Regions from separate parts of the Pectobacterium wasabiae CFBP 3304 genome, predicted to be linked through region 2. Evidence: predicted binding sites of a transcription regulator. Region 2 holds the regulator's gene; each other region holds the start of a gene.
The links. Region 2 encodes Fur, which represses iron uptake genes when iron is present. Its sites were predicted from a motif close to ATAATAATGAGAACNACTATCAA; they were not measured.

Region 1 (7,806 bases), 2.5 Mb from region 2:
TGCTTTATCGATCCCCCGCTGGCCGACATAAAAGCCCACGTCGCGTGAGCCGGTATGAATCATAATCACGACTTCGCCTTCCTTTACACCAGCCTGATACGCTGCATGTCGGTCCAAAACGGCATCCACAATTTGCAACTCAACAAAGTGGTTCCCCGACCCGACCGTGCCCAGACTGGAAGGACGAAGGATCTCTCGAGGCGCAAAAAACGGCTCAGGCGCATGTCGGCTATGGGCGCGAATCGCCTCGGTTCCGGCGATGGAGGCAAGCTCCGCCGACAGCCGTCGGAAGTCCACGTCCTGCCAAAGGCCCTGCAAGGGCAGTGCCGCCAACCACGCTGACAATCCCTCGTCAAAGAGCGCAGAAAACGAATCAGGCGTAACGGGAACATCACGCTGATCCAGAAGTAACGTATTTTTGAGCGCCTGAATCAGTGCGGGTTTATGCTCATCAGCATCCGTATGATTCACGCCCGTCGTCAGCAATCGCATGCCGCAATTGATATCCGTCCCAATCGCAGCCGGGATAACAAAGTTCTCCGTTGTGGCGACAATGCTGCCAACGGGCGCAAGCGTACCAGGATGGAAATCCGGCGTTGCGCGAGCAGCACAGACGTGCGCATCGCTGCCCGGTATATGAACCGAGGCGAAATCCAGCAGTTGCTGAACGGCTTTCTCCTCTAGCGGCAACGCTTCCGGCAATAAAACTTGCGCTTCTACGTGCTGCCTGCGGAGATGATAAATAGAATGTTGATAATCGGCGTCTATCCCCAAATGGGATAAACGTTTTTGTAAACGAGTGAATGTAGACATAGTGCTACCTAGAAAAACAAAAAATCGCTCCTCCTGTTTCGAGGAGAAGGCTGTTTTTCCTGCAGCAGCAGATTCAGGAAAGGATGTCGCGCTATTCTAAGGGGGAACGTGCTTATTGTAAACCGCCAGCAGCGTGCATAAATTCCCTCACCCACGGTTTTGTCGATATGAATCATTCTCCTCGCTCAAGGTCGAGGGTATGGTAAGCTCAATACATTAGGTATTACTAAATTAGTCAGTAACGCAAGGCGGAGTGAAGATGGCGGTGAACAATGCGGATCGGGAATTCATGCAGGACGGTGCAGCAAAAGCCGCTGGACTACTGCGGGCGATAGGCAACGAAAACCGGCTGCTGGTACTCTGCTTGCTTATTGAACACCGTGAAATGTCGGTGGGTGCGTTACTTGAACATATCCCGTTAAGCCAGTCCGCCCTCTCGCAGCATCTGGCGAAAATGCGTGAAGAAGGGTTGATTAGCTATCGACGCGAATCACAAACACTGCACTACCGCATCGAAAATCACGATGTAGAAACCATCGTCGCCACCTTAAAAACTCTTTTCTGCCCCTGATAGCGATAATAAAAAATTTCCGGGAGAAATTTTTAACGTTGCGCAGTGGCGGCCAGGGATGGCACGCCATGAAAAACGCCACAGGATTTCCCGTGGCGTTTGCGACTAAGTATGGCAGATCTACGATTTAGAACGACGTATTCACGCTGACAAAGAATGTCCGTCCCGGTTCGTTATAGGTTGCCGCACCGGCGCCGTAGGACGTTATGCTGGTTACATTCGCAGAATTGGTCGCAGTCAGCGACTGAGCATTCCCTGCTCGATATTGGCGCTTGTCGAACAAATTCTCCACTCCACCAGTGATACTCAGGTTTTTATTCACCTCGTAAGTTGAACTCAAACCAAAGATCGCATAAGGACTAACCTCATGGGTATCGTAAGCCGCAGTCAACGGTATAGATCCCACGGCTTTACCTTGATAGTTATATTTCTTCGGCTTCTGACGCCCGTACCAGGTCATGTTCGCCAAAACGGATAGCTCGTCTGTTGCCTGCCAGCTCACGGAAGAATTGAGCGTAAACTCCGGTGTGATTGATAGGTAATCACCCGTTGTTTTGTTTTCGGAACGCAGCATCCATGTAATATTGTTATTCCAACTTATTGTCTCGGTGACCGGAATAGCCAACGACCCTTCCAGCCCCTCTACCAACGCTTTAGGCACATTTTCCCACTGATAGACATTCGCATTATGATAATCTTTATTGCTTCCTCCTACCGCGTTACCGATTTTGTGGATACCTGACTCAATTTTGTTACGGTAATCATTGCGGAAATAAGTAACCCCCGCCTGATACCCATCTCGCTTGAATTCAATACCAATCTCTTTGTTGACACTGGTTTCTGCATCAAGATTGTTATTCCCCATCAGATAGCAGGCACCTGCACCATAACAACCGTTGCCACGGCTATACAGCAGATAGTTGGGGTTAAGTTGATAGAGGTTCGGCGCTTTGTAAGCACGAGCAATCCCCATCTTCAGAGTAAAATCGTCTCCCAACTGCTGCGACAAGTTCAGCGATGGGCTCCAGTTGGTACCAACAATATTATGATGATCTAGACGCAGTGCTGGTGTCAGCATAGTGCTATCAGTTAATTCGATATTATCTTCTGCAAAAACAGAAGCGATACGAGCAGAAATATTCTCGCTACGATGAGTATCAGCAATGGATCCGACACTACCAGCTTCAGTAGTAGGCTGTGTATTTGAAGACGGATCGTGCATCTTCTGTTCTACCCACTCCACGCCGATGGTGGCGGTTTGACTAAACCATGCCTCAAATGGAATATTGACTTCGCTGTGTGCCGTATAAGCATCCAGTTTAATGGTCGACTGATAATTTCCTGTTGGACGACCTGCTGGGCCCCCAGCTAAAGGTTCGAAAATTCGTGCATTACGAGTATCTTCATATTGCAGATAAGACAGCGTACTTATGCCGCTATCCCAATAACCGCGGTGAGTTATCGCATACTTCTGCCGATACATACGGTTGGTTTCCTGACCGTAAAGAGCCTGAGTGTCCGCTTTACCATTGTTATTCTCAGTATCGCCCGCATAGATGTTGCCCTGACGGCTAAAGCCAGTTTCAAACTCCAACGTTTGCTTTGGCATAAATGTCCAACGCAGTAATGCATTAATATCTTTGTTACGAACGCCTTCACGGCCAGCCGGTATCGCCGTTGATAACGGAGTTATCTGATGCCCATCGTTGATATTCCAAGCATCTGCCTGTGTTTTATTATAATTACCATACAAGCGAAGGCTGAGCGTGTCGGTTAAACCTCCCATTAAGTTAAAATTGGTACGTTTGGTAGCACCATCAGCCTTATCTTCAGGGAAACTCATGTAGCTATTCCATGCACCGTGCCATTCTTGCGTCGGCTGTTTGGTGATGATGTTAACCACACCGCCCGCAGCACCGTTGCCATAGCGCGCGGCAGCCGGGCCGCGCAGTACTTCAATACGCTCCACCATGTCCGCTGGCACCCAGTTGGTGTCGCCACGGGTATCACGTTCACCGCGCCAGCCGTAACGTACTGCCGCACGGCTCGATACTGGCTTACCATCCACCAGGATTAGCGTGTTTTCTGGTCCCATGCCGCGGATATCGATCTGGCGGTTATTGCCACGTGAGCCGCTGGTTGAGTTACCGGACAGATTAACGCCCGGCATGGTACGAATCAGCTCTGACAGATCGTTAGCAGGCGGACGTTTGCTGATATCTTCAGCCGTAATCACCGACACACCCGGAGCCTGACGAGTTTGCTCAGCGGCCGTCACCACCATCGTATCGCCCGACGCTTTACTTTCGGCCTGATTCTGCACCTGTGGGGCAGGTTCTGTTGAAGGAACGGTCGAGGTCTGTGCCGTACTCAAAAACGACGTCATCCCGCAGCTAACGCCAATGAGTGTCGCCAAATAACGACGCGATTGTGGTAGTTTCATCAAAATCATCCTGCCCTGTAAGATATGAAATCGTGCAATGTGACATCCCCAACGAAAAATGCTATTGAGAAGTATTTGCATTACCATTTTGGCGCGGTCATTGTTACATTTGTCATTCAGGACGGGGTTTGCTCTAGCAGCAAAATGTTTTGCCAAAGCATCAAAATGGAAGGCGCAGGTCGAAGGGTTTAATCAGGTAGGTAATCACGTGCGCAGCTTCACTCAGTCATCAAAACCGATCTTCAAAGATCACATCGTTCAGCAATCGAGCCTGGTCGCGAATCATTACCGGTTTATCGGCCCCCGGCTGATCGATAACACCCCAGTGCTATTTGGATCGTTCACGGTTGTGCAGCTCAATCCGCATCTGATCCTGCATACCGCAGATGTGATTAATCGCCACAACATGAAAACCCAAAACCTGCTGGATGGTGCGATCAAACTCGCCATCGTGGTAAGCGGCAATGCGCATATTTCATTTGGCCATCAGGAACTGCATCTGGGAGAGAGCCAGCCAGCCTCGCTGATTTCGCTGACGGAACCGACGATGTTTACCCGCATTGGCAAGCGTGATGAATATGAGAGAACCATTACGCTAACGTTCGATAGAGAATGGCTGTACGGTAATATGATGGATACCGTCGGTGACTGGCAGGCCATCCACGATTTCACCCAGACCCACCTTGCGACACACTTATGGACACCGTCCCGGCAGGCGCAGGCAATAGCCTTACAAACGCTGGATGCTGAGCCTTGCCAAACGCCGCTCCAGCGCCTTTATCTGGAAATGCAGTGCATGAGCTTGATTATCGAAGCGTTTACTTCACTGACTGCCAGCATGGCGCAGGAGAAAAGCAACGGTGTTACCCTACGTGGCTACCATCGTATTCAACAGATTCGAGATATGCTGGAAAGCGGCAGCGCCGACCACCTTTCGATGAGTGAAATCGCCAAAAGCGTCAACATGAGCGAAAGTACGCTACAGCGCCATTTTCGTCAGGCGTTCAATATGAGCGTTTTTGAATACCTGCGTAACTGCCGTTTGCAGCGCGCCATGCTAGCCTTGCAGAAAGACGGCATCGGTATTGCGCAGGCAGCCAGCATCGCCGGCTACAATAGCCCTGCCAATTTTGCCACCGCGCTGCGCCGCGCGTTTGGCATTACACCAGGGCAGCTAAAAGACCGTTTCTGACTTGCCCACTAATAACTAAATGGAATTTATTATTCCGTTTAGTTATTAATCACTATTCAAAAACGCGCAGTAAATTAGTGTTTTCTACCAAGATACCTGACCACTCATGACCAATCAGACTGATATCACCGCAACGCTTGCCCACCACGTTATCCATAGCGAGCCGAACCAAGACGCGATTGATGCCGCCCGCGAAGGGGTAACGGACTTCATCTCCACCGCACTTCCGATCGCACAAGGCGCACTTGCCGATAGTGGCCTCGCGCCGTTAAAGCAGGTATTCAGCGGTACGGATAGTCTGACGCGTAGCCTGATTTTGGGTTATACCGGTCACGTACTGGACTTTGACGATTATCACCCCGCATTTCGCGGTCACCCCAGCACCGTCATTCTGCCTGCGCTGTTTGCCCTTGCAGCAGAAGACGCATCCGTTACGGAAGACGCGTTTTTGACAGCCTATGTCATCGGTGTAGAAGCCGCTGGCAGAATCGGGCTGGCATGCGGCCCGCGTCATTACAGCCTCGGTTACCACAACACGGCCACGCTCGGGGCTATCGCCGCCGCCGCTGCGGCGGCACGTCTGGTTGATGCATCGGTAGAACAGACACAAATTATTCTTGGCCTTGCGGCTACTCAGGCTGCCGGGTTGCGGACGCAGTTCGGTTCAGCGGTCAAACCGCTACACGCCGGGCTTTCCGCCAGAGCGGGGTTGACTGCCGTTAAACTGGGGCTAGCGGGCTTCGAAGGCAACACGCAACGGGTGGTTGAGGCATTTCTTGCCGCGCATGGCGATCAAAAACAACAGCCGGAACTGCTGGTGGAAAACTGGGGAGCACCGTGGCGTATTCTTTCTCCCGGTTTAGAATTCAAACGCTACCCGACCTGTGGCGGAACCCACAGCGCTGCCGAAGCTGCATTTGCGCTACGGGAGCGGTGGCATGAGCAAAATGGTGCAGACGCCGATCTGGCCAACGCCATCGAGCGTATCACGGTGACCTTCCCGCCGGGCGGCGACGTTGCTCCTTTTATCCGTAACGCGACCAATGGCGTAGAGGCACGATTCAGTCTGGAGTATGTGATTGCAGCGGCTCTGATTGAAGGGGAACTGAAGTTGGCGCATTTTTCAGAAGCGCCGGTTGAAGCAGCGATCGCCGCACTGGCGAATCGCGTCATACGCCACGCCGATGAAACCGCCCCACCTGATGAGCTTGACCCTGAGGCGCGTTTTCATGAGGTTACCCTACATTTGCGTAACGGCAGCGCGCTGATCCAGCGCACCACGCGTCAGGAAACCTCAGCACGGCCCACCGATCTGCGCGCCAAATTGCAGCAAACTATCGGCTCTCTGGCACATCTCGACAGTAACCAGATCGCCGGTCGTTGTGCATTACGGCAAGCAGGCGATCTACGCTATTTGCTTGGGCTGTTATTTTAACAATGCTGGTTTTAACAAAATACTGGTTTTAACGGGATACGAGGCGCTGTCGATAGACATCATTATCGACAGCACTATTCCCGACAATACCATTACCGACGACCACCACGCCGTCAGCTCCGATTAGTCTTTCTGATGGGAAATCAATTTTCCTTTTTCATCAAATACCATCACACCCGGTACTCTGGAATAATTCCCTTCCCCCTCTGATTTATAGCGGGTCGCAAGTATATTGGGAGAACGGTATTCAAACTTAAAATAGCCATCAGCAGGATTAGCTATAATCAGATTGCCCACGCTGTCGATAAGACCTTCTTTCACATTGAAATAACGATCGCCAAGGTTAGATCCGAAAAGTGGCGCTTGTTTATACTTAGACAGGTTTTTTCCTTCCTGCTCAGAAATCATGGGGAAATGTGTCATATCAAGCTGCCGTAACACATGCAGAAGCATTAACCGATCCACCGGTGTTCCTGAATCCTTCGGCACCAAGAATTGCAATATGAGCCCATTTCCAACATGAGCGTCATATTCATAGCCAGCAAACGCGCTATCACCATAAATAAAGATGTCATCCACCTGTTTACCTTCAGGAACAATTTCTTTAGTTTCAGCCATAAGCTCAGGGATTGACTGGGGAGAGACCTGAAAATAAATGTTATATTGAATGACTTCTGACGGGAATTTTATCCGTATGCGTTGCATTCCCCGATCGATAAAACGCTCGGGCTTTTCCAGATTCTTATTTATTTCTTTCCATATTTGCTGATGCGTTTCTGCGATATTAAATTCATCCGCGATCTTTACACCATACTTCGCTTCCAACGCCTGCGGAGATAATGCCAGATCGTACATCGACAACCTCTGCTCACCACGGTAACGTTCATCCATCGTGCGCAGTACAGCAAACGCTTTAGCTAACGCTACGATATCTTCGGCATTCGCTAACCCGATAAAATAGCGTTGTTTAGCCTCATCATATTGAAAATAGACGGCTTCTAATGTGCCTTGCTGATTATCGTATGCCGCGCCGTTTTCTGATTGGAACAACACGCCCTTTTGCCCTTCCAGCCACGATGCGAGATTAAAATCCGCTTTCGCCGCGCTAACAGTAAACAGGTCAAAGTCAGTTTTATTCTGCTTATCCCGATAGGAATAGATTTGTGTATCTGTATTTTCCCTATCGATCAGCAGACGCCCCATCCGACGAACATAGGTCCCGAATGTCCACAAATCCAGCTTGTCGTACATCTTAAACGGCAACTTAATCGTAAAGTCGTCTTCAGGATAAAAGGGAACTCCGGGGAAATCGTCCATCGGCGCGCGGTTAAATGCCTCCTTCTCTTCAAGAA
Region 2 (7,806 bases):
CGGGTCCGGCCATGAAGCGATTCCGTCGCAGCAGCAAATTCCTGCGGCGCCAGGGTATATAGCGAGCACAAAACCAACATAAAGCGATTAATGGCCTTATTTTGTTCAGCGTATTCATCTGACAGCAGCAGCTCACGCAGGGTGCGAACCCGATCGCGCGGGCTTGGCGCAGTGGCAGGCTGAGACACAGCCGTTGCCGTCGCCTCTACCGCTGGCGTACTAACCGGCTGCCCAGCAGTAAATTTCAGCATGCGTCGTAAAATATCCGATGCGCTCTCACCAATATGCTGTGTGTGGCTGGCAATATAACGATAAAGCTCTTCGTCGACTTCAATAGTTTTCATCTTTATCCAGTGCTGTTTTTACCCACTATCGTACAGATTACAGAGAGGTTCCCTTCTGCAACCCGACATCAATGGGTAGATGACTCAAATCAAAAGGATTATACAGGCGTTCAAACATTATCGAACAGCGGCATAACGGGACAATACCAAAAGTCAGACTATGCCCCAATGCCTTTCACATCCATTCAAGTAGCTATACGTGTCTCTTACCGTTCCTTCAGTGACAACATTGCTTCTAAAGTCATGATACCCTAAGCCAATGTCTCTCTGAATGAACTTCACCATGAAATTGAATCATCGCTGGCAAAATGCGCACCAGCCCACAGATAAACGTCCTGTTGTTCTGATTCATGGCCTGTTTGGCACACTGGATAACCTTGGTGTACTAGGTCGAGAGTTGCAAAACACACATGACATCCTGCAAATCGATTTACGCAATCACGGTTTGTCTCCACGTTCATCGCAGATGAACTACCCCGCGATGGCGCAGGACGTGTTGGCGCTGCTGGACGAACTGAATATCGAACGTGCTATTGTTATTGGCCATTCGATGGGTGGAAAAGTCGCTATGGCACTCAGCGCTCTTATTCCTGAACGGCTGGACAAACTGATCGCGATTGATATCGCACCAGTGGATTATCAGGTACGCCGCCATGACACTATTTTTGCCGCACTACGCGCCGTAACGGAAGCAGGCCTGACATCACGCGCAGAAGCGACAGCACTCATGCGCCAACATATAAAAGAAGAAGGCGTAATTCAGTTTTTACTGAAATCCTTCCAGCAGGGAGAGTGGCGTTTTAACGTACCCGTTTTGTGGGATGAATACGAAAACATCGTTGGTTGGCAAGAGGTTCCAGCCTGGCAAGGGCCAATATTGTTCATCCGCGGCGGCGATTCCCCCTATCTGGACGATCGCTACCGTGATTCGCTGCTGCGTCAGTTCCCCGCGGCGCGGGCGCACGTTGTCAGCGGAGCGGGTCACTGGGTTCACTCAGAAAAACCCGATGCCGTTTTGCGCGCTATCCACCGTTTTCTGGACGCGAATTAACCAGACCATACACACACTGGCGGATTCATGGCAACAGCGGCAGTTAACCGTTGTCGCCGCCAGTGCGGCTAGGGTATGATGGCGTCCGCAGTAGAGGGACGGCTGATTCAGCCACAAGTCATTGTAACCACTTCACCAAAGTGCACGCGTAATTTCCCGGTATGCTCCACAGATAGCCAAACCGCACCCTGACAATCCTATTGCAGAGTGAGAGTAGGCATCGATTTTATCTGTAGGACAGCACGGGCAGCCCGGTGTATTTTGGTCCGAATACCTTGCAGTATCATTACTTATGGCAAAAGAACAAACGGATCGCACTACACTGGATCTGTTCGCAGATGAGCGTCGTCCGGGCCGCCCCAAGACCAACCCGCTCACACGTGACGAACAACTAAGAATTAACAAGCGTAATCAACTACGTCGCGATAAAGTGCGTGGCTTGCGCCGTGTTGAATTAAAGATTAACAGCGACGCTGTGGATATCCTGAACAGCCTTGCTGAGCAGCGGAACATTAGCCGCAGTGAATTGATTGAAGAGATGCTGCTGGCACAGTTGGCCGAACAGCAGCCCTGATTGACGTAACGCGATATTCATATAGTGCGGGTTTCATCTCTTGCGCGGCGCCATCTCTGACGCCGCCTGAACGTTCATCCGAGACTAAAAACACGCCCCCGGATTAAAACAACAGTTAGAATTTTTCCCAGTTGTCGCTACTCGCTGGCAGCGCCTTGCTTGCACGCGGGGCAATCACTGGCGATTTTTGCACCGGTTTTGCAGCCACTTGCAGCGCTGACTGCGAATCGGACAGTTGGAACAGGGACACGGTCTGGTTCAACAACGCCGCCTGCTCTTCCAAAGACAACGCTGCCGAAGAGGCCTGTTCAACCAACGCGGCATTTTGCTGCGTTACGCTGTCCATTTCCGCCACAGCCTGACCAACCTGTGCGATGCCTTTGCTCTGTTCTTCCGATGCCGAGGCAATTTCACCCATAATATCGGTCACGTTGGTAACCGCGCGGACGATATCCTGCATGGTGTCACCTGCATCGCTAACCAGATTAGAGCCGGTATCCACGCAGCGAACCGATTCAGAAATCAGCCCTTCAATCTCTTTCGCCGCCTGCGCACTACGCTGCGCCAAGCTACGTACTTCCCCGGCTACCACGGCAAAACCACGCCCTTGTTCGCCCGCACGCGCCGCTTCTACCGCCGCGTTCAGCGCCAGAATATTGGTCTGGAAAGCAATGCCGTTAATCACGGTGGTGATTTCTGCAATTTTTCTTGAGCTGCCAGAGATTTCAGCCATGGTTTTCACCACGTTCTCAACTATTTCACCGCCCTTCTTCGCCGTTGTTGAGGCTTGCAGTGCCAGTTGACTGGCATGGTTGGCGTTTTCGGCGTTCTGTTTCACCGTCGCCGTCAGTTGCTCCATGCTAGCAGCGGTTTCTTCCAGCGCGGAAGCCTGCTCTTCGGTACGTGATGACAGATCGTTGTTACCCGCTGCGATCTCAGAAGCTCCCTGATAGATGGAGTCCGTGCTGTTTCTGATGGTACTAACGGTGCTCGCCAAACTCCCCTGCATTTCACGCAGCAGTGGAAATAGGCGGCCAACGCAGTTATTACCAAAGTCCAGAATCGGTTTACCCAGATGACCAGAGGCAATCACGCTAAAGTGATAGCGCAGGTCATTCAACGGGCGAACCAAGCACACCACCAGATAGCGATCGGTTAGGAACAGCATGATAAGGCCGATAAACAGCCCGCTCAGCAAAATGTTCTGTCCAACCGTGGTGATTTGTTCAAAGCGAACCCCCGCTGCAGCGAATTTCTCTGCGCTGGCGTTACTGAATGCGGATAGGGACGCGCCAAACTGGCGACTCAATGGCGGCACAACATTCTTGGCCTGATTTTGGTAATCATCCAGCGCGTTGGCAACGGCCTTTTGATAAAGCGGTTCAACGCCTTGAACAACCAGATTATTCCAGTCACGACTGACAGCCTGCACCAGAGCATTATCCAGGCTCGCATGATCGATGGCATTAAACGCCACCAAATCAGTCTTTAGTTTATCCAGCGCGACGAGTGCAGAGGCCTGCTCTTTATCAGCAGTCGCATTATCACCACTGCGACGCGCATCTACCGCGCGCGCCAGACGGGTCACCATACGAAAGTATTGATCGTTGCCCTGGTTGATGAAATTCATGTTCTGAACCAGCAAGGTGCTGGTTTTTGAGGTTGCAGTCATCTCTTTAAAAGAGAACAGGGTATATATCGATACGCCCCCCCAAAGAACGCAAAAAATGCCCAGCACCCATAGCATAGCGGTTCTGATGGCAATATTTTTAATAAGTCTCATAGCTCACTCCAAATCAGGAAAATGGTTAAAAAGATTTTTATCGCTAATCAACCAATATGAATCAGAAAATTCACACAATAAAACAGACCACTTCTCCCTAGCGTTCACATTTCACCAAGTTGAAAACTCAAAAACCACGCTAGTTCATCGGCTAAATACAGAGAATATTTAGCACTCTTGCTATATTTATTAATATAATTTTTCACACTGAGAATGAATTCACCTATTTTTATAAATATACGGTTTTTAATCAGAGGGTTGAAAGCAAAGCGACGGCCACCCGCGTCCCTTGTGCGCTGGCGTGGATACGCACTTAGACGGAGAAGCAATTTACGCATCATTTTCATTTTATTCTTTAACATCAAAAGCTAAAGATTTCTTCTTCAAGGCTGCATCGTTTCAGCTACAAATGGTTATAATTCTTATCTTCTTTTATTAGGAATATTCCCTAAAAATGTTACAAATTTTCAATTCAGTAAAAACATTATCTTTTGTATGCATTTTAATTTCCCAGAGTAGAGATGTATCGTTCCGTGACTTTCATTTCTGACAAAAAGAAGTCTGCTTTTAATTACAACTGAAACGAACCATGAAATAAAAATACCATTCATAAAAAATGAAACATCATTGCAAATAAATAACCTTGGTAGTGTTAGGGCTATGCGTGTCTGATCTCGAAAGGTAATATGACCATACTATTACCATGGGTAATTTAGCACCAGAAGATCAGCGCTTCGTTCCTTTTATCGCCCCCCGCATTTTGCATGCTCTTGATTTACGCCTCCGTACCGATACGAGTTTCTCCTAATGTGAGTGTCTGTTATTATTAACAGATAAGTGGGTGAAATATTACACCATACCATTAAGAATCAAGAGGTTATTCAATTCATGGCACTCATCGGAATATTCTTTGGCAGTGATACGGGCAACACGGAAAACATCGCCAAAACGATCCAACAGCAGTTAGGCACCAACGTTGCTGATGTTCATGACATCGCCAAAAGTAGCAAAGAAGACCTAGAAGGTTTCGATATTCTGCTGTTAGGTATTCCAACCTGGTATTACGGTGAAGCTCAGTGCGATTGGGATGACTTCTTCCCTTCGTTGGAAGAGGTTGATTTCACCGGAAAATTGGTTGCTCTGTTTGGCTGCGGCGATCAGGAAGACTATGCGGAATACTTCTGTGATGCCATGGGGACTATTCGCGACATCATTGAACCTCGCGGAGCGACGATTGTCGGTCACTGGCCAACAGAAGGTTATTACTTTGAAGCGTCTAAAGGACTTGCCGACGATAATCACTTCATTGGTTTGGCTATCGATGAAGACCGTCAGCCTGAATTGACCAGCGAGCGCGTGACGACGTGGGTGAAACAGATCGGCGATGAACTGAATCTGAAAGAGCTGGTTGGCTAAGCCATTTTGGCTCTGATAATTCCTATCAGAGCCAAAATAGTATCGATAGGTAAAACCTTTCACAATAATTGACACATTTTTTTAACTTCTATCAGTAAACCTGTACAATAATCCCATCGGTTTTATACGCGCTTTACCTTTTCCTCATTCATCAACAACGGATTGCGTTGTATATCAATAGTGTGAGTGGGGACAATATTGTTAACATTCCCTTGTTTTCATTTTGTATGCGCGGTTCTATAATTGAGACGCGTTTGCATTTTTTGAGCCGACCGATGTCATAGGCTAGGCAGCCTCCATTGATAAGTAAGCTACAGGACTAAACCCGCATGACTGACAACAATACCGCATTGAAGAAGGCCGGCTTGAAAGTCACTCTTCCAAGACTGAAAATACTGGAAGTGTTACAGGATCCTGTCTGTCATCACGTCAGTGCGGAAGATTTATATAAGAGACTGATTGATATGGGCGAAGAGATTGGTCTTGCTACCGTCTATCGCGTACTCAACCAGTTTGATGATGCTGGTATCGTAACCCGTCATAACTTCGAAGGTGGCAAATCCGTCTTTGAATTGACGCAGCAGCATCATCACGACCACTTAATTTGCCTCGACTGTGGCAAAGTCATTGAATTCCGCGATGAATCTATCGAAGCACGTCAGCGTGAGATCGCAGAAAGACACGGCATTAAACTGACCAACCACAGTTTGTATCTCTATGGGCATTGCAGTGAAGGGGATTGTCGAGAAGACGAAACCCTGCATGAGTCCACACGATAAATCGACCGCATAAAAAAATAAAACCGCCGAGGCGGTTTTATTTTTATCTTCTACTTCGTGACTTTAGCCAACCCAAGTATCGCGCAGCCCGACCGTTCGGTTAAACACCAGATGTTCTGTACTGGAGTAAACACGATCGGCACAGAAGTAACCTTCGCGCTCAAACTGATACGCCTTCTCTACTTCCGCTTGTGCCAAACTCGCTTCGACAAAACCTTGCGTAACTTTCAGTGAGTCTGGGTTAATCGTCGACAGGAAATCATCCGCCGCGCCAGGATTTGCCACACTGAATAAACGATCGTACAAACGGAATTCTGCTGGCACGCCATGCGCCGTAGAGACCCAGTGGATAACCCCCTTCACTTTACGGCCGTCAGCCGGATCTTTGCTCAGCGTTTCCGCATCATAGCTGCAATAGATCGTAGTGATAGTGCCCTGCTCGTCTTTTTCAATGCGATCGGCTTTGATCACATAGGCATTACGCAGACGAACTTCTTTACCCAACACCAGACGTTTGTACTGCTTGTTGGCTTCTTCACGGAAATCAGCGCGATCGATGTAAACTTCACGGCTGAATGCCACCTGACGTGAGCCCATTTCCGGCTTATTAGGATGGTTTGGCATCGCAACAAACTCTTCGTGCCCAGCGGGCAGATTCTCGATCACGACCTTGACCGGATCTAGCACTGCCATCGCACGCGGAGCATTTTCATTCAGATCGTCACGGATGCAGGATTCAAGCGCGGCCATTTCCACGTTATTGTCCTGCTTCGTTACGCCGATGCGCACACAGAATTCACGGACGGAAGCCGCACTATAGCCACGACGACGCAGGCCTGAGATGGTCGGCATACGCGGGTCATCCCAGCCTTCAACCACATTTTCCACGACCAGTTGATTCAGCTTACGCTTGGACATAATCGCGTATTCAAGATTGAGGCGGGAGAATTCGTACTGACGTGGGTGGCAAGGAATCGTGATGTTATCCAGAACCCAGTCGTACAGACGGCGGTTATCTTGGAATTCCAACGTACACAGAGAATGCGTGATCCCTTCCAGCGCATCAGAAATGCAGTGGGTGAAGTCATACATTGGGTAGATGCACCACTTGTTGCCGGTCTGGTGATGATCGGCAAACTTAATACGATACAGCACCGGATCACGCATCACGATAAAGGATGATGCCATATCGATTTTTGCACGTAGACAAGCAGTACCTTCTGCAAACCCGCCGTTACGCATTTTTTCAAATAGCGCCAGGTTTTCCTGCACGGTACGATCGCGATAAGGGCTGTTTTTGCCCGGAGCCGTCAACGAACCACGGTATTCACGAATCTGATCGGCCGTCAGCTCATCAACGTAAGCCAGCCCTTTACCGATCAGCTCAACCGCATAAGCGTGCAGTTGATCGAAATAATCAGAAGAATAACGAACGTTACCGCTCCATGAAAAACCCAGCCACTCGACGTCACGTTTGATCGACTCAACGTATTCGATATCTTCTTTTACCGGATTGGTGTCGTCAAAACGCAGGTTGCACTGCCCTTGATAGTCACGCGCGATCCCAAAATTCAGACAAATAGATTTGGCATGCCCAATATGCAGATAACCGTTCGGCTCTGGCGGGAAACGCGTCTGAATATGGTCATGCTTACCGGATGCCAGATCTTCATCAATAATCTGACGGATAAAGTTAGTCGGGCGGGCTTCAGCCTCACTCATTCTTCATTCCTCAATGCTAAAACGACGTATAACCGACAATGATCCAACAAGCTACGCAGGGAAACAACCGTTAATTATTCATAACGAAAAAAAGGGGCGAGATTGCTATCTCACCCCCCTAGTTTCATCGATATAAC
Region 3 (7,806 bases), 650 kb from region 2:
GAAAAAGTACACGCGTTCCGTCACGCTGCCCGGTGACATATAGGCATAGAACAACATCTCAACGTTGCCGATCGCATAGCCTGTTTCTTCGATCGCCTCGTTACGAATGCACTCTTCAGGCGAATGATCGTCCAGCAAGCCGGCGCACGTTTCCAGCAGCATGCCGCCTTCATTGCCGTTAACGTAGGTCGGGATACGGAACTGCCGAGTCAGAATCACCGTGCCTTTCGCCCGGTTGTACAACAGAATTGTCGCCCCATCACCACGATCGTAGACTTCACGAATTTGGCGAACTACGCCGCCATTATTTCTTTTTAAATCAAAAGTATATTTATTCAAAATATACCAGTTATCGGATAGCAGCTTCTTTTCGACGATATCAATAGGAGACGACATGCAAACACCTCGGCGATCGATGGTTGGAAGGGCTCGTTCATTTATAACAACGTAAATTCATCATATCCCCTTTTATTTGATGAGAAAACGGGCAGGATAACGGCATTCTTGTCTTCGATCGTCGTATGATAAATCTCCTAACCTTATCGTCGATCGCCACAATCCCCGGAGAATCCATGCCATACGTCAATATCAAAATCACCAATGAAGGCGTCACCGCTGAACAAAAACGTCAGTTGATTGAGGGCGTGACACAGTTGCTGGTCGATGTGCTCAATAAAAACCCAAAAACGACCGTAGTCGTGATTGATGAAGTTGAAACGGATAACTGGGGGATTGGCGGCGTGCCAGTAACGGCGTTAAGAAAAGCGGCAGGGAAACCCACTGCACCGCCTGATGGTGATTAAGGATGTTTCCTTTCACGGGGCCTTGCTGATGTACGAAGCAGATACTGATATGCTGGTATCCATCTTTGCCGAGTATGAACAGGAATACCTGCATTTTCTTTGGGAATCCACCGCTTAAGGGAGCAAGAAATATGGATATTGAACAGTTAGCCGAGGCGCTATACGAGGATTTAAACGGCTATATTTCCAGCGTACAACACACCAATACGAACACGCTAACGATCCATTTCTGTTGTGATAACTGGCGCTATGACGAGCAACACAATTACTCCGTCTACTGCGAACCGCATGAGTCTTATCTGCGTCACTTTATGATTTGCTGCTATGGCGTTGTCGAGCATGACATCCAACCTACCAGCTCAGGCGAACTGACATTTACCGATCAGCATCCGTTATTATGGGACTACAACGCACAGAAAGGCGGCTTGTACTATTCCACCGCAGCGACAGCATCAAGCTATGAACTACTCGGGCGCATCTGGGTGGTTCACCAACATCTTCTCAGCGACTGGCGACCAATGAGCCGTTATATCAACACTTATCGGCACCAAGATGAGCCGATATTCGGCAATGATGGCAACGGATTACTCGCTAACGGCCCCAAACCTTTACTGGAAGCCTATCAACAGGCGTTATCCAGCGTGCTTAAAACCCGCTTCGTTCCATCAGTTGAAATGAAAGGGAACGTTAAAGCATTACTCTTTGATTCTGGCTTTGTCATTTGCAAACGAGTGGAACTACAAGAAATCTTCCCCGACGCTGAAACATCAGCAGACCAAGAAAATACCTCATATTGAACGCCCATGAGACGATGATGAATGAACGAGTTGCAGGAAATTCAACAGTGGTATCAGGCGCAGTGTAACGGAGTGTGGGAACACACGTTCGGCATTAGCATCGATACGCTGGATAACCCTGGCTGGAAAGTAAAAATCGATCTGGCTGAAACATCACTTGCTGGCAAGTCTTTTGCCCCCCTAAGTCAAGGCGAGCAATCAGAAGACAACGATTGGCTATTCTGCAAAACGGAAAACCTGCAATTCATTGGTTTTTGTAGCGTCAGTAATCTGACAAAACTGTTAACGGTTTTTCTGAACTGGTGTCGTGATGCACGAACATAAAACCGCTGAATTTCAGGTAACGTTATGTTTAGCCGCAGAGTCAGCCAGACGTACCCCCTGCCGCTCCGGCTATCGGCCTAATCATAAAGATCCGGTTAGCGGCGCGTACTTTATGGGGCAATTCCATTTTGACGGTGAGATCGCCGCAGGAGAAACAACCTCAGCCACCGTAACCGTTATCGCTTCAGCAGAACAAGTAGACACACTTTCTCGTGTTGGCACATGGACCTTGTGGGAAGGACCCCACTACATTGGTTACGTCACGCTGAATCAATAATGTGGCACAACCCACGTAGAACGAAACCTACCCCAAACTTATATCCCCAGCATGGTATCAACCAGCAAATACATGTTCAGGGAAACGACCAGCACGACAATGAGTTGTCCGATACGCTGTACCCATTTGCCGTTAACCATCGAACCCATCAGTTCGCGGTTACCGGTGAAGGACAGTAAGGGAACCAACGCCAGCGCAATCCCGAAGCTCAGAACGACCTGACTTAGCACCAGCACCCGCGTCGGATCCATACCGGACAGGATCACGATAAACGACGGCAGCATCGTAACGGTGCGGCGAACCCAGAGCGGAATATGGAAACGCACGAATCCCTGCATCACCACCTGTCCTGCCAGCGTACCGACAACGGTAGAGGAAAGACCCGCCGCCACCAGACTCAAACCAAAAATGACTGCGGCTGCTTTCCCTAACAGCGGCTCAAGCGTGAGGTAGGCTTTATCCAGATCGGCAATATCCTGATTGCCGCTAAAATGGAACGCTGCGGCTGCTGTTGCCATCATCGCCAGATTGACGAATCCCGCGATCGTCATCGCAATCGCAACATCAACTTTCGTTGCAGAATAGCGTTCGGCACGGGTATGGTTTCCCTCATGTTGCGTCAGCGAAGAGTGCAGGTAAATCACATGCGGCATAATGGTCGCGCCTAACACACCCGCAGCTAGCAGCACGGCATCGGAGGTCGGCAAACTAGGCATTGCCATGCCTTTGGCTAACGCGGACAGCTCAGGTTGAGAAAATACCAGCTCGACAATATACGCCGCAGCAACAAACAGCAGCAGTCCGCCGATGACCATCTCTAGCGGTTTCTGCCCACGCTGTTGCAGCATGAGGATCAGGAAGGTTGCAATAGCAGTGAGGATCGCGCCTTCCAGCAGTGACACGCCCAGCAACAATTTGAAGCCAATCGCCGCGCCGATAAACTCGGCCAGATCGGTCGCCATCGCAATAATTTCAGCCTGCACCCAATATGCCCAAACGGCCGGGCGCGGGAAACGATCGCGAATATGTTCCGCCAGATTCTTGCCGGTTGCTATGCCTAACTTGGCGGACAACAGTTGGATCAGCATCGCCATCAGATTCGCCCACACCACCACCCACAGCAGCGTGTAGCCATAGGCTGCACCAGATTGGATGTTCGTGGCAAAGTTACCGGGATCGATATAACCAATTGCCGCGATAAAAGCCGGGCCCATCAGAGAAAGTTTGACCTTCCTTGATGTACGGCTTGTTGACTCAATAGCACGGCTACTCGGCATAGTATGACCCTTCTAACACTGTTGTTTTATTACTCTCACAAAAACGATAATGATTATCAAGTGCATTTAGAGTGGTAATACCAATTCTTTTGATAGTTAACGATGATGAGTCATTCAAAAGCTAAAAAACATCTTTTTTATCAAACAAATCTTAACAAGATATAAACAAAAAACCCCATGCAGCAAGCACAGGGTTTGGAATGAAGATACGTGGTAAATAGAATGCGTAGAAAGCAGATGGCGCGTAAAAGCAGAAGGTATCAGTCTTGTGCTTTTGATACGGCAACCATCGCCGGACGCAGTAAACGGCCGTTCAGCGTGTAGCCTTTTTGCATGACCATCATGACATGGTTCGGCTGGTGATCGGCCGAAGGTAGCATGGTCATCGCCTGATGCACTTCTGGGTTAAACGGTACACCCACATCACCTACAACCTCGATACCAAACTTATGCACGGCATCCAGCAACGATTTCAGCGTCAATTCGACACCTTCAATCATCGCAGCCAATGATTCGTTGGCTTTGTCCGCCGTATCCAGCGCACGTTCCAGATTATCGATAACTGGCAGCATTTCATTGGCAAATTTCTCTACCGCAAATTTATGCGCCTTCTCGATATCCATTTCCGCACGGCGGCGAACGTTATCGGCTTCGGCACGAACGCGAAGCATATTGTCGCGTTCGCGCTGTTGCAGCTCACTAAACTGGGCTTCCAGCTCGGCGATGCGCGCATCACGCGGGTCAGCTACGTCTGCCGTCTCTGGCGTGGCATCCGCTTGCTGCCCTTTTGCTGCTTCCTTTTGATCCAGGACTTGCTCGTCAGGCGTTTTCTGTTCTTTACTACTCATGAAATTCTCCGCGGTTTAGCATTAATCTCGCTAGTTGCTTATTATGGGGATCAAAATCGGGGATTCAAGGGAACCTGTCATATATTGGTTCCCAACGCTGCCGATACACCACGCTGAGGACAAAACAGCAATGAACACACCGCTTACAATGAACAAGCCGTTTAATTGTATTGGCATTGTCGGCCACCCGCGCCACCCAACGGCGTTGGCAACGCATGAGATGCTCTATCATTGGCTCACCGAAAAAGGTTACTCCGTTCTGATCGAACAGCAGATTGCGCGAGAACTTAACCTAAAAAATGCACCGACGGGTAGCCTTGCCGATATCGGTCAGCAGGCAGATCTAGCCGTGGTCGTCGGCGGTGACGGCAATATGCTGGGTGCCGCGCGCGTGCTATCGCGTTATGACATCAAGGTGATCGGCGTGAATCGCGGTAATCTCGGTTTTTTAACCGATCTCGACCCCGATCACGCCCAGCAGCAACTTTCTGACGTACTCGACGGCCATTACCTGAGCGAACAGCGCTTCATGCTGGAAGCGCACGTTTGCCGCGCAAACCAGCCCGACAGTATCAGTACCGCCATTAATGAAGTGGTGCTTCATCCGGGAAAAGTCGCACATATGATTGAATTTGAAGTCTATATTGACGACAAATTCGCATTTTCTCAGCGTTCGGACGGCCTGATTATCGCCACGCCCACAGGCTCGACCGCCTATTCGCTTTCTGCTGGTGGCCCTATCCTGACACCGTCTTTGGAAGCCATTGCACTGGTGCCTATGTTCCCGCACACCTTGTCTGCCCGCCCGCTGGTCATCAACAGTAGCAGCACAATTCGGCTGAAGTTTTCTTGCATTACTAACGATCTGGAAATCAGTTGCGACAGCCAGATTGCGCTACCGGTGCAGGAAGGCGAAGAGGTACTGATTCGCCGCAGCGAACATCACCTGAATTTGATACATCCAAAAAACTACAGTTATTTCAATACACTAAGTTCAAAACTTGGCTGGTCAAAAAAATTATTCTAAGATTCTACTAATCTACTTTACTGTATATAAAACCAGTTTATACTGTATGTAAACACAGTCCCATACAGGAAAATTATCATGCTGGCGCAACTCACTATCAGTAACTTCGCCATCGTGCGCGAATTAGAAATCGATTTTCAGTCAGGAATGAGCGTGATCACCGGGGAAACCGGTGCGGGGAAATCGATTGCGATTGATGCCCTCGGCTTATGTCTGGGAAATCGTTCTGACGCCAGCATGGTCAGGCCGGGGACTGCCCGAGCCGATATCTGCGCCCGATTTGCGTTGGCAGATACCCCGACTGCACGTCAGTGGCTGGAAGAAAACCAGTTAGATGACAGCAACGAGTGCCTGCTACGCCGCGTCATTAGTGCCGATGGTCGCTCACGCGGCTTTATTAACGGCACTGCCGTGCCACTGTCTCAACTGCGTGAACTCGGTCAGCACTTGATTCAGGTACATGGCCAGCATGCTCATCAGCTCCTGCTACGCCCCGACCATCAAAAACACCTACTGGATGCGTATGCCGATGAACCCAAATTGCTGGCTGCCATGCAGCAGGTTTGGCATCAGTGGCACCAAAGCTGCCGCGCGCTGGCACAACTACAACAGGCGGCGATTGAACGCGAGGCCCGCCGAGAACTGCTGCAATATCAATTGAAAGAGCTGAATGAATTCTCCCCACAACCCGGTGAATACGAACAAATTGATGTTGAATACAAACGTCTGGCAAATAGCGGTCAGCTACTGACGATGAGCCAACAAGCCATGCAGTTGCTGAGCGAAGACGAAGAGCAGAACATACTTAATATGTTGCACAGCGTAAAAAATCAGCTCGGTGAACTGATCGGCATGGATGAAACCCTGTTCGGCGTGCTGTCGATGCTCGAAGAAGCAGGCATTCAGCTAAGTGAAGCCAGTGATGAACTGCGCCACTACAGCGAACAGATGGACCTCGACCCGATTCGGCTGTATGAGCTGGAACAGCGTCTGTCACGTCAACTCGCGTTGGCGCGCAAGCACCATGTTGCTCCAGAGACGCTCCCCATATTTCACCAGCAACTATTGGAAGAGCAACAACAGTTGGAACAGCAGGAAAGTGACCATGACACGCTCAGCGCCGCCGTCGGCGAATACCACCAGCAGGCGTTGCACCTGGCACAACAACTTCACGTGCATCGTCAGCACCACGCGAGTGAACTGGCACAACTCATCACCGTCAATATGCGTGAACTGGCAATGCCGCACGGTCACTTCACCATTGATGTCACGTTTACGCCAGACAGCCTGACGGCCACCGGTGCCGATAGTATTGAATTCCGCGTCACCACTAACCCCGGACAACCACATCAGGCGCTGGCGAAAGTGGTATCGGGTGGCGAACTGTCGCGTATCGCACTGATTATTCAAGTCATCACCGCGAAGAAAATGGACACCCCCGCAATGATCTTCGATGAAGTCGATGTGGGAATCAGCGGGCCAACCGCCGCCATTGTCGGCAGGATGCTGCGTCAGCTCGGTGAATCTACACAGGTTATGTGTGTGACACACTTACCGCAGGTCGCAGGCTGTGGTCACCAACACTTCTTCGTGAGTAAACAAACGGACGGTGCAGAAACGGAAACCCTGATGCAGCCGTTGGATAAACGTGCGCGGTTACAAGAACTGGCAAGACTGCTGGGCGGTAGCGCCGTGACCAAAAATACGCTGGCGAATGCCAAAGAATTGCTGGCGGCGTAAAATCTGCAGCCGCCAAGGGCTAGAAAGGGGCATAACAGGTAAAAAAGCTCAACTTTTTTACCTTCCTGAGGTCATACAATCGCCTTGTAGGTTTCCAAGTCCTGCAAGGTCTATTATCATCGGCAACCTATGCCCTTAAGGAATGTAATCACTATGCGCTGTAAAACGCTGACTGTCGTCGCCGCGGTGGTTGTTATGCTGACTGCCGGTTGTTCCACACTGGAAAAGGTGGTCTATCGGCCTGACATCAATCAGGGAAACTATCTGGCACCGGCTGACGTTGCAAAAATTCACACCGGCATGACCAAGCAACAGGTCGCTTATACGCTGGGTACCCCCATGATGCAGGATCCGTTTGGCAGCGATACCTGGTTTTACATCTTCCGCCAACAGCCTGGTCATGAATCGATAAAACAGCAAACGCTGACGCTCACTTTCAGCAGCGGTGGTGTGCTGACCAACATCAACAACAAGCCTGCGCTGGATTGATTATTTCAACATCGCTTGATGTATGATGGGTGCAACAACAGGCAAATCTGAATATTTCAGGCTTGCCTGTGTTTTTTTGTAAGGGCATTTTGGTAATTCACGAGCAGGAAAACATCATCCTCCATTCAACCGTATTGCTCAGGCTTTATTCTTAGAACGTTCAGCCCGCTGGCGGCGTAGTTCTTTCGGATCGGCAATCAGAGGACGATAGATCTCCACGCGGT
Region 4 (7,806 bases), 580 kb from region 2:
TTCCTGTATTCAGTCTAGGGAAATGGCTCTTGGGAGAGCCGTGCGCTAAAAGTTGGCATTTATACAAGCTGTAATAGCCTTGTAACCTTAAGCGTAGCCAACTCCCCTGCGTTTTCCAGCTTCAACCCGTTCGCAATTATCACAAATGGAACAGGTTTCACACTTTACCTTAACCATAAAGAAGCAAGAAATTAACATTAAATAGGTAAATCAATCACTTCATGGCTGACCATCTGGTAAGCACAGTTGCTCTGCACGATCGATAAATGGCTGAAGGCTTTTCTTCTGTCCGGGGTGTTTAGGATCGTCCAGCCAAATCACGTCTATCGGTTGTGCACTCACCTGTCCAGATTTCATCTGCGCAATAGCAGTATCGTTTAGCGGATATTGCATCAACGTCCCAGTATGTAGGGCATACAGCGCATTGCCAGGCCGACAAATCAATTGCACTTCTTCACGCGTGAAAGCCCAACGATCGCCATATTCCAGCCGGCTGATATTTGCCAGTTTAGCAGCAGCAAAAGCATTCACAGAAAGTGAGGTAAGCACGATAGATAGCAAAAATTTCTTCATCATGGTATTCCCGACATGCGTATTCAGACAATGATGTGTGAGTTTTGCAGCCTTATCCAAATCAGAGAAAGACCGCATCAAACCTTATAAAACATAAAGTTGTGTATCACGACTAACGCGATCATAGCGACAGAGGAAGATGAAGTCGAGTGTGAAGCCAAGAATAAAATCGACAGCGTGGTATAAGTAGGGAGGTCGTTCGAGGAAAGAAATAACGGGATAAAAAGAATATTATCCCGCGCTCTTCAAATGCACATTGGCCGACAAAAGCGTCGATTGTCGTTAGGCTGACGGTGCTGCCGTAGACATTTTTTTCAGGTCCTGATCGATGAAGAACAGACCGCCTTCGCTCGCTTTGACCAGAGCTAGTTTGTCAAGAATAGAACGGAACAGTTTTTCTTCTTCGTGCTGTTCGGCAACATACCATTGCAGGAAGTTAAATGTAGAATAATCCTGTAGTGCCATTGCAGCATGCGCCAGCTCATTAATTTTTGCTGTAATCAACTGCTCGTGTTCGTAGGTCAACTTGAAAACATCAGCCAGTGAATCGAAATCAATCGGCGGTGCAGCAATCGCGCCTAATACAGGCAAGCTTCCTGTATCATCCAGGTAGTCGAACAGGCGTTGCATGTGTTGCATTTCTTCCTGAGAATGCGTCTTCAGGAAACTGGATGCGCCTTCAAAACCTTTGTCACCGCACCATGCACTCATTTGTAAATACAAATTCGCGGAATAAAACTCCAGATTAAGTTGCTCATTCAACTTCTGAATCATTTCTTTTTTTAACATGGTAACTCCTTATTTCCCGGCAGGTGTAATTATTTAGGGCATTATGCCTGAAAAAATAAAATAAAAAACATTTTATTAACACTGATGATTTAAAAATAAAATAATCAATAAAAACAAATAATTAATATTATTTGCATTGATATTTATTATCACTTAGGAATGATTTTCACTGTATTATTGCGAATCATTTTTATTATCAAAAATAGCAATTTCGATCTATATCATTTATATCTTCCTGGTATTAAAAATGATTCCCATTTCACAATCAGAATAATAAACATCCACATGATAAGGTGAACACTTGCCATTTTCCTGTCGCTACTTTACCGTGGCACCAATCAGTCGGTGACCAATAGGCAGGAGAAAGCGGTATGGGACATAATCTGGCGGAATTATCCAAAGAGGATATGGATAAGGTTAACGTAGATCTGGCGGCATCAGGCGTTGCCTTCAAAGAACGTTACAATATGCCAGTCATTCCAGAAGTTGTTGAGAGAGAACAACCCGAGCACCTGCGTAACTACTTTCGTGAACGTGTGACGTTTTATCGTCAACGCTCACTACAGTTCTCTCGTTTACCCTACGAGCCTAAGTCTAAATAGCGATTCCTCGCATTCCATTCTAAGATTGCCTTACCGTGGAAAACATCCCTTTCCACGGGTTACATTCTTACACAGCAAAAATGATTTTCTACTTGCATATCGAACTGCACAGGAGGTTAATGGGATAGCAACCTAACCTTTTATCAAGCGAGGCAAGATATGAGTAAAGGACTGGATAGCAAAAAGAACAGTAAGAAGAAGCCACTGAAAACGGCCGCCGAAAAACGGGCCGACAAAAAAGCAAAGAAACCGCAGGCTGATATTACTTGAGTTCTGATATTGCCCAAGTAATGTGTCATGCCAACCGGGTAAACCCGAAAACGGGTTTACCCTCATAACTTCAGTTGCTAGCCCTTATTCGTGACCTTCCGCAGCCTTTTCAAGCACCATCAATAGGAAAGCATATTCTAACGCAATGTCATCATAGCGTTTGAAGCGGCCTGATTTTCCGCCGTGCCCGGCATCCATATCGGTGTACAGCAACACCAGACGGTCGTCTGTTTTGACATCCCGCAATTTTGCCACCCACTTCGCAGGTTCCCAATACTGAACCTGAGAATCGTGTAGCCCGGTAGTCACCAATAAATGTGGATAACGCTGAGCGGTAACACCGTCATAGGGGCTATATTGCTTGATGTAGTCATAGTAGGTTTGTTCATTTGGATCGCCCCACTCGTCATACTCTCCGGTTGTCAGCGGAATTGACTCATCCAGCATTGTCGTCAACACATCAACAAACGGGACCTGGGCGACAACACCTTTGAACAAATCGGGGGCCATATTGACTACCGCCCCCATCAAGAGCCCCCCCGCACTGCCCCCCATCGCGAACATGTTTTCCCTGTCGCCATAGCCTTTTTCTATCAATGCCTGAGACACATCGATGAAATCCGTGAAGGAATGCATCTTATTGAGCAGTCGGCCATCGTCATACCACTGCTGACCCAGTTCACCACCACCGCGAATGTGCGTTAAGGCAAAAACGAACCCTCTGTCCAGCAGGCTCAAACGGCTAATGCTGAAATCTGGCTCCATGCTATTGCCATAGGCGCCATAGCCGTAAACCAGTATCGGGTTCTTACCAGGGGTGAAATGCTCGCGATGGTAAACGAGGGAAACGGGTACGTCGACACCGTCCCTGACCGTGATCCACAAGCGTTCGCTCCGGTAATGATCTGGAGAGAAATCCTTCACTTCGGCTTGCTTAAGCCGTTGCTGTTCACCCGTATCCAGATTCAATTCATACAGCGTGCTGGGGGTTGTCATTGATGAGTAACCATAACGCAGCAATGCCGTTTCTGACGTAGGGTTGTACGATAGCCATGCCACATAGCTCGCATCATTAAAGGTGATCGTTTTTTCTTCCTGCGTATGCCAGTGAATCTGGCGCAAGCTGGTTAAACCGCGTTCCCTTTCTTCAACCACTAACCAATCTCGAAATAGTTCAAAACCTTCCAGAACGCGGTGTTCACGTGGAGCAATTAGCGTTTCCAGCGTTTGTTCATCAGGTTTATCCGAACGATAGAGACCGAAATTTTTTCCTTCTCGGTTAGAACGCAGGTAAAACCGCCCCTGATAGTGATCGATACCATATTCATGATCTTTCCGACGTGGAATGCCAACCTGCGGCACCGCATCTGGGAGCGTCGCATCGAGTAATAATACCTCGGTCGTCGTAGTGCTACTGAGGTAAATAGTGATGTAGTGCTCTGATGTCGTTTTACTCAAGCTGACATAATAGGTGTCGTCTTTCTCTTCATATACCAGTTCATCTTGTGCGGGATCGCTCCCCAGACGGTGACGATAGACCTGATACGGCAATAGCGTTTGTTCATGTTTACGCACGTAGTACAGCACCGTCGAATCGGCTGACCATTCCGCACCTGCGGTCACATTTTCGATCACATCCGGTAGCCATTCGCCGCTGTTCAGATCGCGAAAGCGCAGCGTGTACTGCCGACGGGATAAAAAATCCTCCGAGAGGGCCAATAGCGTGTTGTTTGGGCTAATCTCAAGCGCGCCGAGACTATAAAATTCATGTCCCTCCGCACGTTGATTCCCATCCAACAGCGTTTCCCACGTTGCTGTCGAGTGCTCAGGCTGGCGCAGATAGATGGCGTACTCTTTACCCGGCTCATAGCGGCTTTGATAACGATAGCCTTTTCTGACATACGGCACAGACATGTCCGTCGATGGAATGCGTTTAACCATTTCGTCATACAGCGACCGTTTACGCACTTCGTGAGGCGCCATAATCGCTTCACTATAGGCATTTTCCTGTTCCAGATAGGCTAACACCTGCGGATCGGTACGCTGATCATCACGCAGCCAGTAATAGTTGTCGATACGCGTATCGCCATGTGTGCTTATGGCGTGGGGCTTTTTTTCAGCTTGCGGTGTCTTCATCGCATCGGATCTCGTTGTCTTGACATAAAAATTCACTCTGCCAGAAGAGTGGCACGATTGCCCAGCAATGCCAAGCCACGTCCTTGTCTCTTGGTGCGCTTTTGCGTAACGCATTCCAGAGCCGCCCTCTTTAATGCGCACGCAAACGTTTTCGTTTATACTGCGGCCATTTTTCACAACCCGATCAGGTATAAGGTTATGTTAACGATTGGAACCGCCCTGCGTGCGGATGCAACACGAGTAATGCTGCTTGGCTCCGGTGAATTAGGCAAAGAAGTGGCGATCGAGTGTCAGCGCCTGGGAATCGAAGTGATTGCGGTCGATCGCTATGCCGATGCCCCAGCAATGCAGATTGCACATCGTAGCCACGTCATCAATATGTTGGATGGCGACGCATTAAAGGCGTTGGTTGAAGCCGAACGCCCTGATTATATCGTGCCGGAAATTGAAGCCATCGCCACCGATATGCTGGTGACACTGGAAAAACAGGGCCACCATGTTGTCCCCTGTGCTGAAGCGACACGCCTGACGATGAACCGAGAAGGTATCCGTCGTCTGGCTGCCGAAACGCTCGGCGTTCCGACATCCACCTACCGTTTTGCCGACAGTGAAGAGCGTTTTTATCAAGCTGTAGAGGCAATTGGCTATCCCTGTATTGTGAAGCCCGTCATGAGCTCATCCGGCAAAGGGCAAAGCCTGATTCGCTCCGCTGAACAGTTAGAGCAGGCATGGAGCTATGCCCAACAGGGTGGCCGTGCAGGCAGCGGACGCGTCATCGTTGAAGGGTTGGTTAATTTTGATTTTGAGATCACCCTGCTAACCATCCATGCGGTTGACGGTATTCATTTCTGTGCGCCAATCGGCCATCGACAAGAAGATGGCGACTATCGCGAATCCTGGCAGCCGCAGCAGATGAGTGAACTGGCACTGGATCGCGCACAAAAGATGGCCAGCGACGTAGTGAAAGCGCTCGGTGGCTATGGCTTGTTCGGCGTTGAGTTGTTCGTCTGCGGTGATGAAGTTATTTTCAGTGAAGTCTCCCCTCGCCCGCACGATACTGGCATGGTGACGATGATTTCTCAGGATCTGTCCGAGTTTGCCCTGCACGTTCGCGCTTTCCTTGGGTTGCCAATTGGCGTGGTTCGTCAGTACGGTGCATCGGCTTCTGCTGTAATTTTGCCGGAGCTTGAAAGCAACAACGTGCGTTATCAGGGTCTAGAAAGTGCGCTCCTCCCCCATACGCAAATTCGCCTGTTTGGTAAACCAGATATCAGCGGCAAACGCCGTATGGGCGTTGCGTTAGCCAGCGCAGAAACGACAGACGATGCTGTTGAAATCGCCAAACGCGTCGCGGCTGGCGTAAAAGTCAGCGGTTAATACTACTGTTGCTGATTGGACGGCCCGCAGGGTGACAGACAAGGATGCCCGTCATAAAAAAATGTAGGGAACATTTTTCAACGTCGCTTGCGACGGCCCGTAGGGTGACGGACAAGGATGTCCGTCATAAAAAAGGCCACTCGCAGTGAGTGGCCTTCGTCATTCAATAACTAGCGAACTTACGCTTTTGCACCAGCAACCGCTTCACGCGCCAGTTCAGTAATACGTGCGTAATCACCGCTTTCCAGCGCATCGTTCGGCACCAACCAAGAACCACCAACACACAGCACGCTTTTCAGCGCCAGGTAATCACGGTAGTTATTCGGCGTAATACCACCAGTTGGGCAGAAACGGATATGAGCGAATGGACCGGCGATCGCCTGAAGCGCTTTCACGCCGCCGTTAGCTTCTGCAGGGAAGAATTTGAACTCACGCAAGCCGTAATCCATACCCAACATCAGCTCAGATACGGTGCTGATACCTGGAATCAACGGGATATTGCCTGCCGATGCTGCTTTCAGCAGTGGCTCGGTCAGGCCCGGGCTAATGGCAAACTGCGCACCAGCTTCAACCACCGCAGCCAGTTGCTCAGGGTTTGTCACCGTACCCGCGCCCACGATAGCTTCTGGTACTTCTTTCGCAATCGCACGGATCGCGTCGATAGCACAGTCGGTACGCAATGTCAGTTCCAGAACGCGAACGCCGCCCGCGACTAACGCTTTTGCCATCGGCACCGCGTGTTCCAGTTTGTTGACCACAATCACAGGAACAACGGGACCCGTTGTCAAAATCTGTTCCGCGCTCGTCTTCCAGTTTTTCATCAAAAATCATCTCCAGACATGCCCGAAGGCATCATTAATTATATAGCGCGCCCCTGCCACAGGGATCTGCGTTGCCGCAGATGCCAACCGCACCGTAAGCCATACATTAAAACTGTGGAATGCCAACACACCTCGACATTCCGGCTACTGACGTATTATCAAAAAATTACTCGAACTCATTCCAGGAACGGCCATCGCGCGTGATCATCGCCACGGACGCCACTGGTCCCCAGCTTCCCGCCTGATAAGGCTTCGGTGCATCGTTGTCCATCGCCCATGCTTCCATGATGGAATCCACCCACTTCCAGGCTTCCTCAACTTCATCGCGGCGGACGAACAACGCCTGAATTCCACGCATTGTTTCAAGCAGCAGACGCTCATAGGCATCCGCTAAATGCTGCTGATTAAAGGTTTCCGAGAAGCTCAAATCCAGCTTCACCGTTTGCAGGCGATGCTTATGCTCTAATCCCGGAATTTTATTCAGAATCTGGATTTCCACGCCTTCATCGGGCTGCAAGCGAATGATCAGTTTGTTCTGCGGTAACTGCTGGTAAGAATCATGGAACAGATTCAATGCAGGGTTTTTAAAGTACACGACCACTTCCGAACATTTTGTCGGCAGCCGTTTACCCGTGCGCAAGTAGAACGGCACGCCAGACCAGCGCCAGTCATCAATGTCGACACGAATCGAGACGAAGGTTTCCGTGCTGCTGCTTTTATTCGCGCCCTCTTCTTCCAGATAGCCCGGCACTTTATGTCCCTGGACAAAACCAGAAGAATATTGGCCACGCACGGTCGTTTCATGCACGTTGGACCGGTCAATACGGCGCAGTGAACGCAACACTTTCACTTTTTCATCACGAATGCGGTCAGTCGTCAAATCAGACGGCGGCGACATCGCAATCATCGTCAGGATCTGCAACAGATGATTCTGGATCATGTCGCGCATCTGACCTGCTTTGTCAAAATAGCCCCAGCGCCCTTCAATTCCGACTTCTTCAGCTACCGTGATCTGTACATGGTCGATCGTCCGGTTGTCCCAATTCGAGGAGAACAACGAATTGGCAAAACGCAGCGCCAGCAGGTTCAGAACCGTTTCTTTACCCAGATAGTGGTCGATACGGTAAACCTGACATTCGTTAAAGAATTCCGCGACCTGATCGTTAATCACACGCGACGACGCCAAATCGGTACCCAACGGTTTTTCCATCACCACACGCGCCGGATCTTTATTCAGT

Region 1: a site for Fur is predicted at 3,886-3,908, ahead of A7983_RS03755 (TonB-dependent siderophore receptor). Genes of this name have one in related genera too.
Region 3: a site for Fur is predicted at 3,516-3,538, ahead of A7983_RS12215 (Nramp family divalent metal transporter). Genes of this name have one in related genera too.
Region 4: a site for Fur is predicted at 1,540-1,562, ahead of ftnA (non-heme ferritin). Genes of this name have one in related genera too.

What each region holds. Positions count from the first base shown of each region.
Region 1 is NZ_CP015750.1:839,112-846,917, forward strand. Features, by position in the region: gene A7983_RS03745 (RtcB family protein) at 1-813, opposite strand, end outside; gene A7983_RS03750 (ArsR/SmtB family transcription factor) at 1,073-1,384, shown strand; gene A7983_RS03755 (TonB-dependent siderophore receptor) at 1,512-3,827, opposite strand; gene A7983_RS03760 (helix-turn-helix transcriptional regulator) at 4,036-5,019, shown strand; gene A7983_RS03765 (MmgE/PrpD family protein) at 5,126-6,454, shown strand; gene A7983_RS03770 (hypothetical protein) at 6,578-7,806, opposite strand, start outside.
Region 2 is NZ_CP015750.1:3,345,355-3,353,160, reverse strand. Features, by position in the region: gene seqA (replication initiation negative regulator SeqA) at 1-344, opposite strand, end outside; gene ybfF (esterase) at 628-1,395, shown strand; gene ybfE (LexA regulated protein) at 1,688-1,969, shown strand; gene A7983_RS15135 (methyl-accepting chemotaxis protein) at 2,085-3,752, opposite strand; gene A7983_RS15130 (hypothetical protein) at 3,857-4,099, opposite strand; gene fldA (flavodoxin FldA) at 4,641-5,168, shown strand; gene fur (ferric iron uptake transcriptional regulator) at 5,498-5,947, shown strand; gene glnS (glutamine--tRNA ligase) at 6,011-7,669, opposite strand.
Region 3 is NZ_CP015750.1:2,691,192-2,698,997, reverse strand. Features, by position in the region: gene nudK (GDP-mannose pyrophosphatase NudK) at 1-396, opposite strand, end outside; gene A7983_RS12235 (2-hydroxymuconate tautomerase family protein) at 573-803, shown strand; gene A7983_RS12230 (hypothetical protein) at 935-1,600, shown strand; gene A7983_RS12225 (immunity 53 family protein) at 1,622-1,924, shown strand; gene A7983_RS12220 (hypothetical protein) at 1,911-2,201, shown strand; gene A7983_RS12215 (Nramp family divalent metal transporter) at 2,240-3,478, opposite strand; gene grpE (nucleotide exchange factor GrpE) at 3,739-4,326, opposite strand; gene nadK (NAD(+) kinase) at 4,475-5,353, shown strand; gene recN (DNA repair protein RecN) at 5,432-7,093, shown strand; gene bamE (outer membrane protein assembly factor BamE) at 7,247-7,582, shown strand; gene A7983_RS12190 (RnfH family protein) at 7,721-7,806, opposite strand, start outside.
Region 4 is NZ_CP015750.1:3,923,523-3,931,328, reverse strand. Features, by position in the region: gene A7983_RS17870 (YebY family protein) at 220-576, opposite strand; gene ftnA (non-heme ferritin) at 856-1,362, opposite strand; gene A7983_RS17860 (DNA polymerase III subunit theta) at 1,734-1,964, shown strand; gene A7983_RS17855 (S9 family peptidase) at 2,319-4,370, opposite strand; gene purT (formate-dependent phosphoribosylglycinamide formyltransferase) at 4,569-5,747, shown strand; gene A7983_RS17845 (bifunctional 4-hydroxy-2-oxoglutarate aldolase/2-dehydro-3-deoxy-phosphogluconate aldolase) at 5,927-6,568, opposite strand; gene zwf (glucose-6-phosphate dehydrogenase) at 6,735-7,806, opposite strand, start outside.